DNA from 3 places in the Rhizobium sp. WYCCWR 11146 genome. Region 3 is predicted to be linked to each of the others. Evidence: riboswitches for the same ligand, from Rfam matches in the RefSeq annotation. Region 3 holds a riboswitch; each other region holds the start of a gene.
The links. Region 3 has a riboswitch for thiamine pyrophosphate ahead of thiM (hydroxyethylthiazole kinase). Riboswitches for the same ligand answer to the same signal wherever they lie in the genome.
Positions count from the first base shown of each region.

Region 1: it holds a riboswitch for thiamine pyrophosphate, as region 3 does, so the genes downstream of both, HX899_RS15265 (YkoF family thiamine/hydroxymethylpyrimidine-binding protein) here and thiM (hydroxyethylthiazole kinase) in region 3, are expected to answer to the same signal.
Region 2: it holds a riboswitch for thiamine pyrophosphate, as region 3 does, so the genes downstream of both, thiC (phosphomethylpyrimidine synthase ThiC) here and thiM (hydroxyethylthiazole kinase) in region 3, are expected to answer to the same signal.

Region 1 covers NZ_JACCEY010000019.1:429,643-435,318, forward strand. Annotated here, with positions in the region: gene HX899_RS15245 (acyltransferase) at 1-468, opposite strand, end outside; gene HX899_RS15250 (ABC transporter substrate-binding protein) at 651-1,661, opposite strand; gene HX899_RS15255 (ABC transporter ATP-binding protein) at 1,730-2,542, opposite strand; gene HX899_RS15260 (ABC transporter permease) at 2,539-3,345, opposite strand; gene HX899_RS15265 (YkoF family thiamine/hydroxymethylpyrimidine-binding protein) at 3,436-4,068, opposite strand; TPP riboswitch at 4,059-4,172, opposite strand; partial or broken gene HX899_RS35580 (FMN reductase) at 4,417-4,506, opposite strand; gene soxR (redox-sensitive transcriptional activator SoxR) at 4,616-5,080, shown strand; gene HX899_RS15275 (SDR family NAD(P)-dependent oxidoreductase) at 5,192-5,676, shown strand, end outside.
Region 2 covers NZ_JACCEY010000017.1:30,082-35,757, forward strand. Annotated here, with positions in the region: gene HX899_RS12605 (OsmC family protein) at 673-1,200, shown strand; gene HX899_RS12615 (hypothetical protein) at 2,315-3,025, shown strand; TPP riboswitch at 3,204-3,335, shown strand; gene thiC (phosphomethylpyrimidine synthase ThiC) at 3,427-5,253, shown strand; gene thiO (glycine oxidase ThiO) at 5,255-5,676, shown strand, end outside.
Region 3 covers NZ_JACCEY010000023.1:233,233-238,908, forward strand. Annotated here, with positions in the region: gene thiD (bifunctional hydroxymethylpyrimidine kinase/phosphomethylpyrimidine kinase) at 1-383, opposite strand, end outside; gene thiE (thiamine phosphate synthase) at 380-1,015, opposite strand; gene thiM (hydroxyethylthiazole kinase) at 1,012-1,815, opposite strand; TPP riboswitch at 1,866-1,962, opposite strand; gene HX899_RS18690 (hypothetical protein) at 2,054-3,382, opposite strand; gene HX899_RS18695 (S8 family peptidase) at 3,392-5,068, opposite strand; gene HX899_RS18700 (ABC transporter ATP-binding protein) at 5,202-5,676, opposite strand, start outside.

The DNA of each region.
Region 1 (5,676 bases), on a different contig from region 3:
GCTGGTGACCTCGAAGGGAATGGACCAGAGCGGCCCGTCGGCTTCGACAGGAAACAAGGTGCGCCAATGCCACTGGCTCATGAACAGCAGCCCGGAGACGTAGCGGAGCACAAGCTCAGGCGTCAGCGGCAGGGCAAGCAGCGTCAGGCTGAGGGCGAAGCCGGTGGTGGCGGCGAACCAGAAGCCCGGAGCGATGCGCGCCATCCTGCGGATCGTATAATGCCGCAGGCTCGGCATGTCGCTGCCCGCGTCGAGCGCGCGCCAGAAGGGATGGGCAAGAAGGAAGCCGCTGAGGACGAAGAAGACGGCGACGCCGAAATTGCCGAAGCGGAGGATGTTTGCGGTCGGTCCGAGTTCATCAGGGATTCTGCGCATATCCAGCCGCAGCGCGAAGTGGTGGGCGAGCACCAGCAGACAGGCCGTCGCGCGCAGAAAGTCCGCTCCGGCCAGTCTCTCTTGTAGTCGCATCCTGCCTCCCCACCTTGCCCAGAGCATGATGCCGAAAAGTGTGAGTGGTTTCCGGACGACATCATGCTCTACTTCTTTGATTTAGATACGGATTCGGACCTTAAGCCGATCCGGCCTAAGATCTGAATCCGTATCTAGGATTTTGCAGCGGAAAGCCGCGACGGGCAAGGCAGGCGTTGGGCTCAGTCGAGAAGTTCGTTGGTATAATAGGTGGAAAAGTCCGGCTTCTCCTTGAGTGCGGCGCCATTCGCATCGACCAGAATACCGTTCTCCATCAGGAAGCTGCCGAGGGCCTCGGCTTTTGCCGGGTCGAGCTTACCGATCACACCGGCTTCGGATTTCAGGAAGTGCCCCTCGATCAATGCCTTCTGAGAAGCCTTTACCAGTTCCGTATTCATCAGTGCGCCGTTGCTTCCAGAGATCAGCAGGTCGCAGGCTTCGTCGGGATGGTCGACGGAGTAGGTATAACCCTTTCGTGTCGCCTGGATGAAGGCGCGGGCGTGTTCCCGGCTTGCGGAGAGATAGGCGTCGCTGGAGACGATGACCGTCGTCTGCTCATCGGGAATGCCATAATCGGAATAGTGGAAGCGGCCGATCTTCCGGTTTTCCAGTTCGGCAGCGATGCCTTCCCAGGTGTAGATCTCCAGCGTGAAATCGATCGAGCCATTGTCCAGCGCCTCGTAAGCGGAGGTGCCGAGGGTGACGGTCTTGACGTCGCCTTTGCCGCCGTCATTGCGGATCATCGCGGAGATCAGCGCGCTCTCCCAGGTGCCGCCAAAGCCGCCATAGGTCTTGCCGTCGAGGTCTTTCGGGCTCTTGATGTCGTCGCGTCCGCCCTTGAAGATCAGGCGTGCGGTTTCCGTCTGGACGACGCCGTAGACCATCTTCACGTCACCGCCGCCAGCGCGCTGCGTCAGGGTCTCGATCTCGCTGCTGATGCCGAAATCGGCAACGCCGTTCGACACCAGCGTTCCGGCGCTGGTATCGGTGAAGGGAAGAATCTCGACATCGAGCCCGGCATCGGCATAGAAGCCCTTCGCCTTGGCGACATAGATGCCGATATGGTTGGTGTTGGGCGTCCAGTCGAGCGCGATGCGAACCTTTGCGGGCGCCGATTGGGCGAAGGCGGGGTGGCCGGCGAGGCTTGCCGCGATGGCGGCGAAGATCGTCTGGCGACGGGTGAGAAGCAGCATGGTGACCTCCTCAGGTCTCTAGAGCATGATGCCGAAAAGTGTGAGCGGTTTTCGGACGACATCATGCTCTAACTCTTTAACTTAGAACAGGATTCAGATTTTAGGCCGACCGGTCTAAAATCATCCTGTTCTAGCGGATGAAGCAGGGTTTGCAGGATTTCGGTTTCGATCGCCTGGGCCGCCGGCGAGCCGAGATCGGCAATGCTTCTCGGACGGGGCAGGGGAACGCGGAATTCGCGGATAATACGCGCCGGACGGGCCGAGAGCACGTAGATCCGGTCGGAAAGGAACACGGCCTCGCGAACATCATGGGTGATCAGCAGTGCCGTCCAACGGTGTTCGGTCCACATGCCCTGCAGCCATTCCTGGATCTGCGTGCGCGTCAGCGCGTCGAGGGCGCCGAAAGGCTCGTCGAGCAGCAACATGTCCTGGGTCTGGACGACGGTGCGCAGCAGCGCGGCGCGCTGGCGCATGCCGCCTGACAGTTCGGAGGGATAGTGATGCTCGAAGCCTGCGAGGCCGAAGCGCTCGAACAGAGGCGCGACGGCGGCGCGGGCCGCGCGGCGGCTCATGCCGCGCACCTCGAGACCGAGTGCGGCATTGTCGATGATCCGGCGCCAGGGCATCAGCGCATCGCGCTGCGGCATGAAGGCGAAGGAATGCGGCGCCTGTTCCAGCGGCGCGCCCTTGAAAAGCATGGTGCCGGAATCGGGCCGAAGCGCCTGTGTCAGCAATCTCAGTACCGTCGATTTTCCGGAGCCGGATGGGCCGACGATCGAAACGAACTCGCCGCTTTCGACAGCGAGTGAAATATCGCCCAGCACCTTCATGCCGTCGAATGACTTCGAGATGTTGTGCAGTTCAACCATTGCATCGCTCATCGGCGCAGCTCCCCGGATTGTTGCCAGGGCATGACGAGGCGCTGGATCAATAGCGTCGCTCCGAAGAGGCAGAGTGTCAGCACGGCGCTGACGACGACGGCGGCGAGCACGAGATCGGGGCGGAAGTTGTTCTTGGCGTTGAGGATATAGATCCCGAGGCCGCGGGCGGCACCGGCATATTCGGCAAAGATCGCGCCGACGACGGCATAGGTGATCGAGATCCGCAGGCCGGCGAAGAAATAGGGCAGCGAGGAGGGAAGCCGTGCCAGGCGGAAAATACGCCAGCGGCTCGCCTTCATCGAATTCAGCAATTCGGCGATGTCGCGATCGGTCGATTCATAGCCCTGCAGCAAGGCGACGAGCAGCGGGAAGAAGGTGACGAGCGCCACCAGCAGGATCTTCGGCAACAGGCCGAAGCCGAACCAGAGGACGACGAGGGGGGCGATCGCCACCAGCGGCAGGGTCTGGCTGGCGATGAAGATCGGCAGCAATGCCCGGCGCATGAAAGGCACGAAATCCATGAGGATCGAGGCGGCGAAGGCGAAGGCAAGCGACAGGGCGAAACCACCGAGTGTCGCGCCGAGCGTCGGCCAGGTGTTTGATATCAGTGACTCGCGGTTCAGCCAGCCCTGGATGACGATGCGCGAAGGCGCCGGCAGGATGGACGGTTTGATGCCGGATAGATCGACATAGAGTTCCCATGCCGCCAAGAAGGCGCAGCCGGCGAGCAAGGCGGGTATGCCCCGGTAGAGAGCGGAGCGGAGCGCGGCAAGGCGCGAATCCGATGGTTTTGACGGTGTCATCAGCGTTCGATTTCAAGCTTTCGTCGGGCACTGCATAATTCCTTAAATCGGAATCGATTTAAGGATAAAATTATGCAGCAATCTAAAGTGTTACAGCGTCCTTTGCGCGTCTGAAAAGACGCGCGGCGCTGTATTGGCCGACACCGTGATGTCGAGGGTCACATGCCCTTCGGGTTCGCCGAAGCGAAAGAAGGCCTCACGAATGGTGGCGAAGACCGCGCCGGCATCGCCAGAGAGCCTGGTGCAGAAATTCTTGGCACGGTCGAAGGTGCCGGAGCGCTTCAGGAAGTCGATGCAGCCATAGATCTCGTCCATATGGGTACCGGTGCCCATGACGTAGAGCGAGAATTGCGCGGCGGTCGGCTGTCCGGTCTCGGCAGTGGTTTCAACGGCGGCAAGTGCGGCTGTTATACGCTCGGCAAGCGGCTCCGCCTGGCCGAGGGAGGGGTTGATGCCGCAGATGGCGTCGTCGGGTTCGCCGGGGCAGCCGCGTGAAACGGCAGCGGACAGCACGCAATGCTCGCCGGTCTTTGCGGCGGCGATGAAAAGATCGTGCATGGCGGCGAAGAGAATGTCAGGCGGGCCGACCAGCAGTGTGGAGATGTCATCGGTCTCGATGCGCAGCCGGTCGCGATAGGGATCTAGCGCCTTGACGGCATCGAGAATGATGCCGACGAAATTGTCGGACATCGGATAGAGTGACACTTGTGCGCCTGAGAACATCTGAACCTCGCTCCGCTGGCATTACCCAGATCAGCTTTGAAGGGTCCAGAGGCTTGCGCCTCACATCTCAGCCCCGGCAATACGGAGCTCCCCTGTTATTTGCGCGGAAACTATCACCGGGGGTTTCTCCCCGCAACCGCAAAATTGCGAACCCGTCCGTGCGGTCGGAATGAGCCTGATGTGACGGGAAACACCCGGACGGAGGTCCTGTCCGGGTGTTCCCAATGGTTCCGTACCTGCCGGGAACGGAACCGGAGCTTCCTGCCTCAGGCGGCTAGCGCATAACCCCGAAAATCGGAATCGGTTTTCGGAAAGGATTATGCGTAGATTCAAAGTGATAGAGCGTCTTTAGCGCGTCTGAAAAGACGCGCGGCGCTCTATGTCGGCATAGGGACGATTGCTGCGGGCGGTAACAAGCGCCCGTGTCCACCATTCCAGCCCTCGCCATCATCTGGTGTTTGCATGCGTCGCTCCTTGTTGCGATTGAACTTTACGATTGCGGGAGCAAGGGTTATAAAACCTCAACTATTCTTGAGGTCAAGAGGTGATGGATACAATTCCGGCAGCGCCGCTCGGCAAGCTCCTGACGGTTGGCGAAGTGGCGGAGCGCAGCGGCCTGGCCGTCTCGGCGCTGCATTTTTACGAGACCAAGGGGCTGATCTCGAGCATCCGCTCCCGCGGCAATCAGCGGCGCTATGGGCGCGATGTGCTTCGCCGGCTCGGGATCATCAAGGTGGCGCAGCGTGTCGGCATTCCGCTTTCGGAAATCCAGGCGGCGTTCGAGTCCTTGCCGCAAGGACGCACGCCGACCGTCGCCGACTGGCAGACGCTGTCGGCGCTGTGGAAGGATGATCTCGACGCGCGAATCAGGCGGCTTAGCCTGCTGCGCGACCGGCTGACCGGCTGCATCGGCTGCGGCTGCCTGTCGATCGAAAGCTGTCCGTTGCGCAACCCCTGCGACCGGCTCGGCAAGGAAGGGCCGGGCGCGCGGCTTCTGGAGACCGAAAACTAACCCCTGTTTTCACCGGGAAAGATCGATACGCGCCTTTCTTTCAGTCGGCGCGCTCATATGTTAATGGCGAATGACACAACCGGCGGCACTGTCCGCGAGGAGGACGGCTTCGTGTTCCATCCCAGACTGTTCGAAAATCGCAATGTCGTGGTGACCGGCGCCGGCCGCGGCATCGGCCTTGAAGTGGCCCGGCAGTTCCTGGACTGCGGCGCGAAGGTGATCGTCCATACCGGGCGCAAGCCGGGACGCGACCTGCCGGATTTCCTGCTGACGGCTGAATCCGAAAGACGGGCGCTGCTGCTTAATGCCGATTTCTCTGCAGTCGGTGGCGCCGCGCAATTTGCCGAGGATACTCTCGCCTTCTTCGATAAGGTCGATGTGCTGGTCAACAATGCCGGCACCATGCTCGGTCGTTTTCCCGCCGCCACACTCACCGATGCAGAATATGAGGCGGTCGTGCGGCTCAACCAGACATCGGTGGTGGCGCTGACGCGGGCGCTGCTGCCAGCATTGAAGGCGGCTGGTGGTGCTGCCATCGTCAACACGGTTTCGATTTCGGCGCTGACCGGCGGCAGCCCCGGTTCCTCGATCTATTC
Region 2 (5,676 bases), on a different contig from region 3:
GATGGCCAACAGTCAAGAGGGGTCGGTTTTTAAGGACCTGACTGTACCCCGATGGAGAGCATCTTCCATTTGGATCTCTCGCGCTTAGAGCGGGAGGTTCCAGCACGCGTCTATTCGAGCAATCTTGTTCAGGGCGCTTACCTCCTAGGTAACAAAGGACCAAATCGTTGGAAATAGGTGCCCGTTCTAATACGAGGCTTGATGGTCACCGTATGCCGCCGCCCTCTCCATCGCGGTAGTGATCGAGGCAGATTGCGACACGACATGTCCGCACCCTTACAAAACACCCTCGGTATAGCGACAATAAACATCTGCAATGTCGCAGGGTTACCGGCTCAACCTGATTGGCATGAGAAGTGCTCAGAGTAAGCGGGGCCCTACAGTCCAAGTCCGATTGGGAGCTTAAACGACTATGCACATCGTGGTCTGTATCAAACAGGTGCCGGACATTGAGGCCTGATATCGTCTTGATCGGGAAGCGGACAATTGACGGCGACACAGCCCCCGTCGGACGCGGAATCGCAAAGAGGCTGAACCTCCAGCAACTGTCTTACCTAGCAAAGATTGTTTTCATTGATCCCATTTCTCGCGAGCTCGTGGTTGAGCGGCGCGCGCAACGTGGCGCTTTGGCCATCTCGGCATCGGTCTCCACAACAGGAATATTAGCAAGCCATGGCAACTTTGAATGAGTATCTCCGACAGAAGCACGAAGCACTACTCGATTGGCGGGCGCGCGTCAGAAAGGGGGATCTGAGTGCGGTCACACTTGAGGCCAGTGCAAGCGCTGAAGGCCGCAGCGGCGTGCGACGTATCCGAATTCGAGATTTCCAGGTCATTTCCGACAGCCCGCCCGAGTTCGCAGGCTATAATCTGGGTCCGTCGTCTCCAGAACTGCTGCTCGGTGCGCTTGCGAGCTGCCTGACCCATACTTTTCTGATCCACGCTTCCGATCAGGGCGTGCCGCTGGAATCGCTGCATGCGGAAGTCTCCGCCACGATCGATCCGCGTGCAGGTGCAGAAGGATATCAAGACGTTCCCGTCTATCCCCAGGACATCAACTACCTGGTCACACTAGTATCTCCCGCAAGTACCGCGGACGTCGCCAGACTGCGGGCGACCGTGGAAAAGCTCTGTCCAATCCTCAATCTCCTGAAGCGCGGAAACGAGGTGCGCGGGCAGTTGGATCACCAGCAACCCTGACCACTATATAGGGAGCGCCGACTGATGACCGTGTACGTCATGTGTCAGCACGTGTTCTCGACTTCGTCTCGTGTAGGAACCCGTCGAATGTCGCTTGCTGCATAAGTCCCCAAATTGGTATCGACTGAAGGATCAAATCATGCGCGGCATTCGAAATGCGCCTGCGGCACGGCGACAAAGGGTGCTCCGCTAGGGGCGACCTGGCGCGCCCATAGACTTGTATCGTCCGATGGCCATTTCGACCAGCGAACGTTTGCCGTGGCCTTCGGAGACCTGCATTCCATCCAGCCCCTTAAAGCCGTGAAATCAATATATGTATGTATATAAGCAATAATATATCCTACAGCTCACAGAAGTTTATAATGCAATTTGTATTTTTGCGGCGAAGAAAGGTATACTATAAAATATATCCGGCTCATCTGTTGCGTTGCTGATGGTTTTCATGAACTGTCCCAAATAAGAGCTGCGATAGCGCACCACAGGAATATCGTTTCCTATGAATGCTGAAAACTTGCCGGCGACATCATCGTCGGGAGGCTCGCACAAGGAGCACGATGACATGCACCACAAAAAGCAATCAGACAAGCACCCTGGCTACTCGCATCTGCGGTTGGCAACCATCGATGGCGCGTCGCTGCCTGGTCTGCAATTGTCAATCGACCGGCAGGAGGGCTCCCGGTCGACGAAGAAGACTTTTTTCCAACAATGGCTTCTGGATTTTGCTTTCGGTTGCGAGCTATTTTATCCGATCCAGCTATATGAACATCTCGCAACAAGCGAGGGCGAAGACAAAGGCGTTGAACCTTTGAGTGAGAGTTACGAATATAGAATTGGGAGAATTCGGGCCGGCCGCCAGGTTTCTCATTTGAAATCCACGTCTCTCGGGTTTCCAAATTCCAGAATGGAAGCGCCGGCTCAGTCGCCAACGCTTTCAAATTCGAAAGATGGTAAGAAAGTCTTCAGAAACCTGACCATCGTGCGGTACACGCGAGCCGCAGTTCAAACCCTGCTGCCGCTATCATATACGCGGACAACGGTCGCCCGTCGGCAAAAATCAAGGATATTTGACCCGCAAGGTTTGCCCAATTATACTACAGAAAGGATTTCATTCTCCATGTCATTATGTCCTGCGAAATGCATTCGCATCGCCGCACTTGCAGCGGCCGCCATCTTGCTGGGCACCCAGATCGCAGTTGCGCAAGAGCCTTCTATAGAATCTCAGTGGCTGAACACGCCGGCATCTCGAGTGGAAGCGCTTGCGATCCTCCAGACCTTGAATGCAAATCTCCTGAGTAACGCCAGTGCCACGTTTACCCTTGACCGCTGGTGCGCCGCGCATAAGCTCGCACCGGAAGGTTCAAAGATCGTAGCTCAGCGTGTGGGCGGGCAAGGCAAACCGGCCGATGAGCACATCCGTGATCTTCTGAGCGTCGGACCCGGTGAGTTGATCGCCTATCGCCGCGTCCGACTGGTCTGCGGCGAACGCGTCTTGTCCGAAGCCGACAACTGGTATGTACCTGCAAAATTAACTGCAGAGATGAATCAGGCGTTGAATACCAGCGATATCGCGTTTGGCAGAGCCGTTCAGGCTCTCAATTTCACTCGCACAAACCTGTCTGCCAAGTTGCTCTGGTCCCCTCTATCCGAAGGCTGGGACATGGACGGCTTAACAGCGCATGAAACAAGTTCCCCCGGCCTGCCGGCGTTCCTGCTCGAACATCGAGCCGTATTGAAACTTCCAGACGGCACGCCGTTTAGCGCCCTGGTCGAAAGCTACACGGAAAAAGTACTAGACTTTCCAGTTCCGCGTCTGCTTTCTCAATAGTGCTTCGGTATCTCGTGCATGCGACAAGGGCGCTTGTCTTGCGGAAGCGTGCCGGCCGGACGATTGCCCTTGTCCATCGTTTAACAGCGGCGACACGCACGATATCCTGTGTGTAACCTAACCCCGAGCCATCGCAGATTGTCGCTTGACAGTCCCCTCGGCAAGCCTCTACCCTTTTTGCATTCACCAGGGGGGTCCCGGCAAGGGGCTGAGATACTGCTGGACAATACGGCTTTGCCGATTGTGGCGCAGTGACCCGTTGAACCTGATCCAGTTCATACTGGCGTAGGGACGGTGCAAGCGCTCGAAGCAGTGGATTCACGCGCGGAATCCGTGCCGGCGTCTTTTCATCATTCCGGCTGAGGACTGGGTCTCCAATCGAAAACTTGGAGCCTCAAACCATGAAAATTGCCGCGAAGACCATCACCCCCACAGTCACCAAAGGCCCGCTGCCGGCGTCGCGGAAGATTTACATCCCGGGAGACATACACGCCGACATCCGTGTGCCGATGCGCGAGATCAGCGTTCATCCGACATCGGGCGAGCCGCCTGTTGTCGTCTATGATTCCTCCGGTCCCTATACGATCGAGGGTGCTGATATCCGCATCGAGCAGGGCCTGTCGCAGCTCCGCCGCGACTGGGTGCTCGCGCGCGGCGATGTCGAAGCCTATCAGGGCCGCCATATCCGCCCCGAAGACAACGGCTTTGCCAGCGGCGAAAGGCTGACGCCCGAATTTCCCACTAAACGTCAGCCGCTACGAGCCAGGGATGGCAAGGCGGTCACCCAGCTCGCCTATGCGCGATCAGGCATCATCACGCCCGAGATGGAATTCATAGCCATCCGCGAAAACCTTGGTCGCAAGGCGCAGGCGGATGCCATGGTCCGCGACGGCGAAAGCTTCGGCGCCCATATTCCGGACCATGTGACGGCGGAATTCGTCCGGCAGGAAGTGGCGGCGGGTCGGGCGATCATCCCCGCCAACATCAATCATCCGGAATCCGAGCCGATGATCATAGGCCGGAATTTCCTGGTGAAGATCAACGCCAATATTGGCAATTCTGCTGTCACCTCGTCCATGACGGAAGAGGTCGAGAAAATGGTCTGGGCGGCCCGCTGGGGCGCCGACACGGTCATGGATCTTTCCACCGGCCGCAATATCCACAATATCCGCGAATGGATCATCCGCAATTCGCCGGTGCCGATCGGTACCGTGCCGCTCTATCAGGCGCTGGAGAAGGTCGAGGGCATTGCCAAAGACCTGTCCTGGGAGGTCTATCGTGACACGCTGATCGAACAGGCCGAACAGGGCGTCGACTATTTCACCATCCACGCCGGCGTGCGGCTTCACTACATCCCGCTCACCGTCAACCGCGTCACCGGCATCGTCTCGCGCGGCGGTTCGATCATGGCGAAGTGGTGTCTCCATCATCATCGCGAAAGCTTCCTATACGAACATTTCGAGGAGATCTGCGACATCTGCCGCGCCTATGACGTCTCCTTCTCGCTCGGCGACGGCCTGCGTCCCGGCTCCATCGCCGATGCCAACGATGCAGCGCAATTCGCCGAACTGGAAACACTGGGAGAGCTGACCAAGATCGCCTGGGCGAAAGACTGCCAGGTGATGATCGAGGGCCCCGGCCATGTGCCGATGCACAAGATCAAGGAGAACATGGACAAGCAGCTCGAGGTCTGCGGCGAGGCACCCTTCTACACGCTCGGGCCGCTGACGACGGATATCGCACCGGGGTACGATCACATCACCTCTGGAATAGGCGCAGCCATGATGGGCTGGTTCGGCACCGCGATGCTCTGCTACGTCACGCCGAAGGAGCATCTCGGCCTTCCCGATCGCACTGACGTCAAGACCGGCGTTATCACCTACAAGATCGCGGCCCACGCGGCTGATCTCGCCAAGGGGCATCCGGCAGCACAGCTGCGCGATGACGCGCTCTCGCGTGCCCGTTTCGAATTCCGCTGGGAGGATCAGTTCAACCTCTCGCTAGACCCCGAAACCGCCCGCAGCTTCCACGACGAGACGTTGCCGAAGGAAGCCCATAAGGTGGCGCATTTCTGCTCCATGTGCGGCCCAAAATTCTGCTCCATGCGCATCTCGCACGATATCCGCGCCGAAGCACAGAAGGAGGGTCTGGATGCGATGGCAGCGCGTTATCGTGAGGGCGGCGGCATCTATATGCCGATAGAAACCCAACAGCAATTGGGCGAATGAGATGCGTGTGCTTGTCAAAGGCGCCGGCGTTGCCGGCCTGACGGTGGCGCATGAACTGCGCGCTCGAGATGCCGAGGTCACCGTGCTCGATCCATATGGCAGTTTCCTCGGCGCTGCATCGTGGCTCGCGGGCGGAATGTTGGCGCCCTGGTGCGAGCAGGAGAGTGCTGATGGCGCCGTGCTGATGCGCGGCCTCACCGCCGCCGACAAATGGGACGCAATGGTGCCTGGAGAGGTGCGACGAAACGGAACGCTCGTGGTCGCGTCGGCCCGCGATCTTGGTGAACTGAGACGCTTTGCCTGCCGCACGACCGATTATGAATGGCTGGAAGAGCCGGCGATCGCGTCGCTGGAACCCTCTCTTTCCGGGCGATTCCGGCATGGGCTGTTCTTTCGCCGCGAAGCCCATCTCGATCCTCGGCG
Region 3 (5,676 bases):
AGCCGGCGGGTCAGCACGTCGACCGCTTCGGGCGCGAGCAGGGCGGCACCACCCTTGGCGATCATGACAGGGTCGATGACGATCGGAATGTCGCGGTGGTCAGTCAGCGCGCCGGCAACAGCGTCGGCGATGCCGGCATTGGCGATCATGCCGATCTTGACGGCATCGACGCGCACATCGGCAAAGACGGCATTGATCTGGTCGGCGACGAATTGCGGCGGCACCAGGTGCACGCCGCTGACACCTTGCGTGTTCTGCGCCGTCAGAGCGGTCAGCACCGCCATGCCGTAGACGCCGCGGGCGGAAAAGGCCTTGAGATCGGCCTGGATGCCGGCGCCGCCGGAGGGATCGGAGCCGGCGATCGAGAGAACGTTGCGGATCATGCGCGGGCCTTTCGAATTTCTGCAGCGATGCGGTGTGTGGCCGCTTCGGGATCGGGCGTGCCGCAGATTGCGGAGACGACGGCAAGCCCCCGGGCGCCCGCGGCAAACACTTGGGCGACATGATCCGCCTTGAGCCCGCCGATCGCGACAGATGGCACCGGTGAGGCCTTTACCAGCCTTGCAAGGCCGTCAAAGCCGATCGGCTGCTTGTGATCGGTCTTGGTCGGCGTCGCAAATACCGGTCCGACGCCGGTATAGTCGACAAAGCCAGGATCGACGGCGTTAGCAAGCGGCTCGCTCTCGACCGATAGGCCGAGGATCATCTCGGGGCCGATCATCGCCCGCGCTTTGCGCGCATCCATGTCCTGCTGGCCGATATGCAGGCCGTCGGCGCCGATGGCGACTGCCGCCTCGACGTCGTCGTTGACGATGAGGAGGGCGCCGGTCCCATCCAGCGCCTGTTTCAAGGCGCGGCCGGTCTCGATCATCCTGATGGTGCCGGCATGTTTGTCGCGCAACTGTACAATGGTCGCGCCGCCGGCAACGGCAAGGCGCGCGGTTTCGACCATGCCGATCCCGGCGCAGAGATCGGGGTCGAGGACGAGATAGAGCGAAAGATCGAAAGCCTTCATGCGGCTGATATCCTTGCCCTGGCGTCAAGCGTTTCGGCGTCGAGCGCGGACAGCGCATCGAGGAAGCGCCAGGAGAAGGACCCAGGCCCGGCCGCCCCAAGGGCGGCCTCCTCGCCGGCGATGGCGAAGGTTGAAAGTGCCGCGACCGTCGCGCCGAAGATATCCTCGGGTGCCGTCGCGGCAAAGGCGCCGACGAGGCAGGTGAGCGAGCAGCCGAGCGCGGTGACTTGAGGCATCAGAGCGGATCCGCCTTCGATGCGCACGGCCCGCTCGCCGTCGGTGACGAAATCCACGGCGCCGGTAACGGCAACCACCGCCCGCTGACGCTCAGCGAGCCATCGCGCCGAACCTTCCGCCTGCTCGACCGGATCGCGGCTGTCGACCCCCTGACCGCGGCTCTCCCCGCCGGCAAGCGCGATGATTTCGGAAGCGTTGCCGCGGATGATCGTGGGCTTGAGGGCCAGCAGTTCGGCGACCGCGTTGCGGCGGAAAGCCGTCGCATAGTGGGCGACCGGATCGAGCACCCAGGGCTTGCCGGCTGATGTCGCCGCCTTCGCAGCCGCCTGCATGCCGTCGATCCATTGCGTCGACAGCGTGCCGATATTAACGGTCACAGCACTGGCGATCGCGGCGAATTCGCCGGCTTCTTCCGCGGCATGCACCATGGCGGGCGAGGCACCAGCGGCGAGCAGAACATTTGCGGCGATATTCATGGCGACGTAATTGGTGATGCACTGAACGAGCGGCGGCTTCTCGCGCATCGCCTTCAGCATCGCTCCTGGTGTGGTTTTGGTCTGCATGTGGCCCCTTTCAGGCGGGGGCGGGCACGGGGCGGTTCGTGCGGGCGATGCCGCGACCCCGAGCGACTCCCTCCGCCGGCATTATCCGGTTCAGGTTCGAAGGGTGCTTCTCAGCCCGTCTGTCGACGAACGCCCCTGTCTCTCATCGCGCTCTTTTTCGCAGAGAACGGGACTGATGTCATCCTGAAAATGACAATTCCACGACTGACAGCGCCGCGCGTTTTTTTACGAAAGGCGATCAGCTGACGATCTTTGCCAACAGCCGTCCGACATCCTCGTTGTCGACATTGTTATGGGCATCCGACGCCGCCGTCTTGATGATGTACGTGTCCGCCAGGAAGGTGTTGACCTTGCCGGCCTGCGGCGCGAACACGGCATCCGTATCGTCCTCGACAGCCTGTCCCGCCTTCAGGTGTTGCGGACCGTTCGCCCCCATCGCCCCGAACTCGTCGTTGGCATCGCCGATGCTCTTGGCGATATCGCGCGACAGGCGCGACGCCAGCGCATAGGCGAGCGTGCAGGCGAGATCGTTGTGGGTGTGGGTGATGCAGATCGGGCCGGTCGGTTTGCCCACGACGTCGGGGAAGGCGCCGGCAAGGCCCGGCTTGATCTCTTTAGCGAAGCCATTGTGCGAGAAGGCGCCCTGCAGCAAAGTGAGCGAGAAGAATTCCAGCTTCGGGATCGGTGCGAGCCCGTTTGCCGCCGCCGCGACCAGCCGGGCGCCAAAACTGTGGCCGACGAGATGCAGGCGGATCGGCTGTTGCAGCACGAGCTTCGATAGCACGCTTTTCGTCAAAGCCTCGCCGACGATGCCGGCGCGTTTCTTCATTTCGTAATAGGTCAGCTGGTTCAAAAACCGCGCCACCGCCGCTCTCGGCCCGGAGATCAGGCCCGAGACGACGTCGCCGAGCCCTTGAGCCTTGCCGACGGAGCTTTCGAGGTTAAATGTCGGCGCCGCGATGAGAGCTTCCATCAGCATTTTGGCGCTGGTGGCATCGTCCGTGGCGAGCGCAATCGGCGCTGAATCCGCCTTGAGTTCGGAATCCGTTCCCGGAGAACCGAGTGCTTCGTTGCCGTTCTTGACGAGGAAAAACGATGTCGTTTCATCGAGCGTCTTCGCTGCAGCCCGCGCCGTTTGGGCCGTTGCGGCGCCATCCTGCCCGAAGAGATCCTTGAAATCCTTCAGCACGTTTTTGAAGGCTTCATCGTCAAGATCCTCAGGGTCCGCCGCCGTCCCGTCTGCCGCCAGCGTTCCGCCGCCGCCTGGCGTCACCAGTGTCTGTTCGTCGAAATCGGTGCGATAGGCCTTGGCGGGCCAGACGACGCCGGCGACGACGGTGTGGCTCGCCTTGTCGGGCGCAAGCTTCTTGCGGGCGTTCGCCCACAGCGTTCCGTAGAGCTTGCGGGCATCGTCCTTGGTATTCTTCCAGCCATGCGACATGACCACCAGATCGGTCGTTCCGGGCTGGTTGAGCAACGCCGCGAGACTTGTCGCCGTCGCGGGATCGATCGCGCCAGTCTTGTCGAATTCGAGCCATAGGAATGGCGAGGGTCCAAGCGTGTCCATATGTCCTCCTTACACAGCCTGTAGCGTTCGCATCAGATCGAGCAGGCCGGCGCCCTGAAACTCCGGCCGCCGCTTGAGATCGGTCGCGGCGCCGATGAAGATCTCTTTGACGCGTTCCGGCTGGCCGAGAAATTCACGCCGAACCGAGAGGAACGCGGCGATCGCGCCGGAGACATGCGGCGTCGCCATGCTCGTTCCGGTATCCTCCCGGAACGGCACTTCGCCTGACTTCGCACCGTTGTAGAGCGCGCATGAGATGATGCGCTCGCCGGGTGCGACGAGATCTGGCTTCATGCGCCCATCCGCGGTCGGTCCCTTGGAGGAAAAATAGGAGACGCCGTAGGTATGCGGCATATCGCGATGCGTCGAGCCGACAGTGATGGCGAGCGCTGCGTTGCCGGGATCCATGATCGTGCCGCTATGGGAGGCGCGCTCCGGCGCGCCTGAGAATTGCGTCACCGTACCGTAGCCGGCATTGCCGGCCGCGACCACGACGCAGACGCCCGAACGCACCAGCCTGTCGACCTCGACGCAGAGCGGGCTTTGCCCTGCCGCGAACCAGACCGGATCGAACGGATAGCCAAGGCTGAGATTGATGCCGTGGATCTTGATGTTGCGCCCGTAGTCGTTCGAGCGCTGGACATAGCCGATCGCAGCCAGCAGATTGCTGAGCTTGCCCTGCTTCTCATTGGCCAGCACTTTCAGGCTCAACAGCTTGCAGTGCGGTGCCATGCCGGTGATGACGCCGTCATGAGTATCCTTGACGGTTGATTTGGTCCCATTTTCGTTGCGCACCTCCGATTTCACGCAGATCTTCTTGACCGCGTCCGTTTTCGGTTCGTCCAGCACGGATGTGCGGCCGGCTATGATGCCGGCAACATGGGTTCCATGGCCGGCACTATCGATCAGCGCCGCAGCCGACGCCACGGTCGGGTCCGGATTGTCGGCCGTGAAATCCCGATGAAAGAGGCCGTCCGGCAGATCGAGCGTTCTCAGTGTTTTGAAATGCGGATGTGTCCCGTCAATGCCGGTATCGGCCACTGCCCAGACAACGCCTTTTCCGCTGGCTGCGAAGGATGCATGCGCCGCATCGCATTTGATTGTCCTGACGGATTCGTAGACGCAGCGTTTGATCTCGTGATCGCACCAGATCTTGTAGACGAGTGGTGTCTTCTTATTCTTGCTGCCGCTTTTGGTTTCACCCTTATTCTTGTCGTCATCCTTTTGGGGCATTGTCCAGCTCGAAAGCCGGTCAATGGCTTCCCGGGTCAGGGTCGCGAAGGCGTAGCTGTCGGTCCAGAGGGATTTGGCGGCGATCCTGCTGCCATTCGAAAACATCTGCGAGAGGTCCAGTTTGCTGTCCTCCGAGACCGCAGGCATGCCGAGCGGCGGGGACATGCCGAAACGCCACAGGTTGTTGCTCTCGTCAGTCGCCCCAATTCTGTTGAGGTACAACAGGAATGCTTCGAACAAGAGTTGCCGCGCCGCCGTGCCGCCGCCCGGAAAGTCGCGGTTGAATTCTATGATGACATCGAAGTGCTTCGCCTTGCCAATCCCCTTGGGGGGATCCGTCTTGCCCTTCATGAACGACGAGAGATCGCCCCCGATCCGCGTCTTGACGAGGTTTTCTTGAATATTGCCCTCGGATTTTCTCCGGGGCCGTGCTGGCTGCGGCCCTCTCGCCATGCGGTTCTCCTCCCATTTTGGAGAATAGCAGTGACAACCATAGGTGCAATATATTTCTGAAATGCAGCTCTATATTTACTAAATGTCCGAATGACTTTAAGATCGCCGATCTACACTCGCTTCGGCAATGCGCTCATACATGAACCCCTTTCACCCGATAGACCTCCGGATCGGGGATCGGAACTGCGGCGATCAGCGCGCGGGTGTAGTCATCCCTCGGGTTCTCGAAGATATCCCGCCGTGTGCCGGTTTCGATGATGTGGCCGGCGCGCATGACGGCGACGTTGTGGGACATGCGCTCGACGACGGCCATGTCATGGGAGATGAAGAGATAGGCGAGCCCCATCGTTTCCTGCAGTTCGAGAAGCAGGTCCAGCACCCGGGCGCGCACCGAGACGTCCAGGGCTGCGACGCTCTCGTCGGCGACGATCAGCTTTGGCTCTAGCGTGAGTGCCCGGGCGATGCAGATGCGCTGGCGCTGGCCGCCTGAAAATTCGTGCGGATAGCGCGTCGCCGCATCAGGCGTCAGGCCGACCCGGCGCAACAGTTCGGCGACGCGGTCCTGCCGTTCGCTATGGTTGCCGATACCGTGGATGATCATCGGTTCG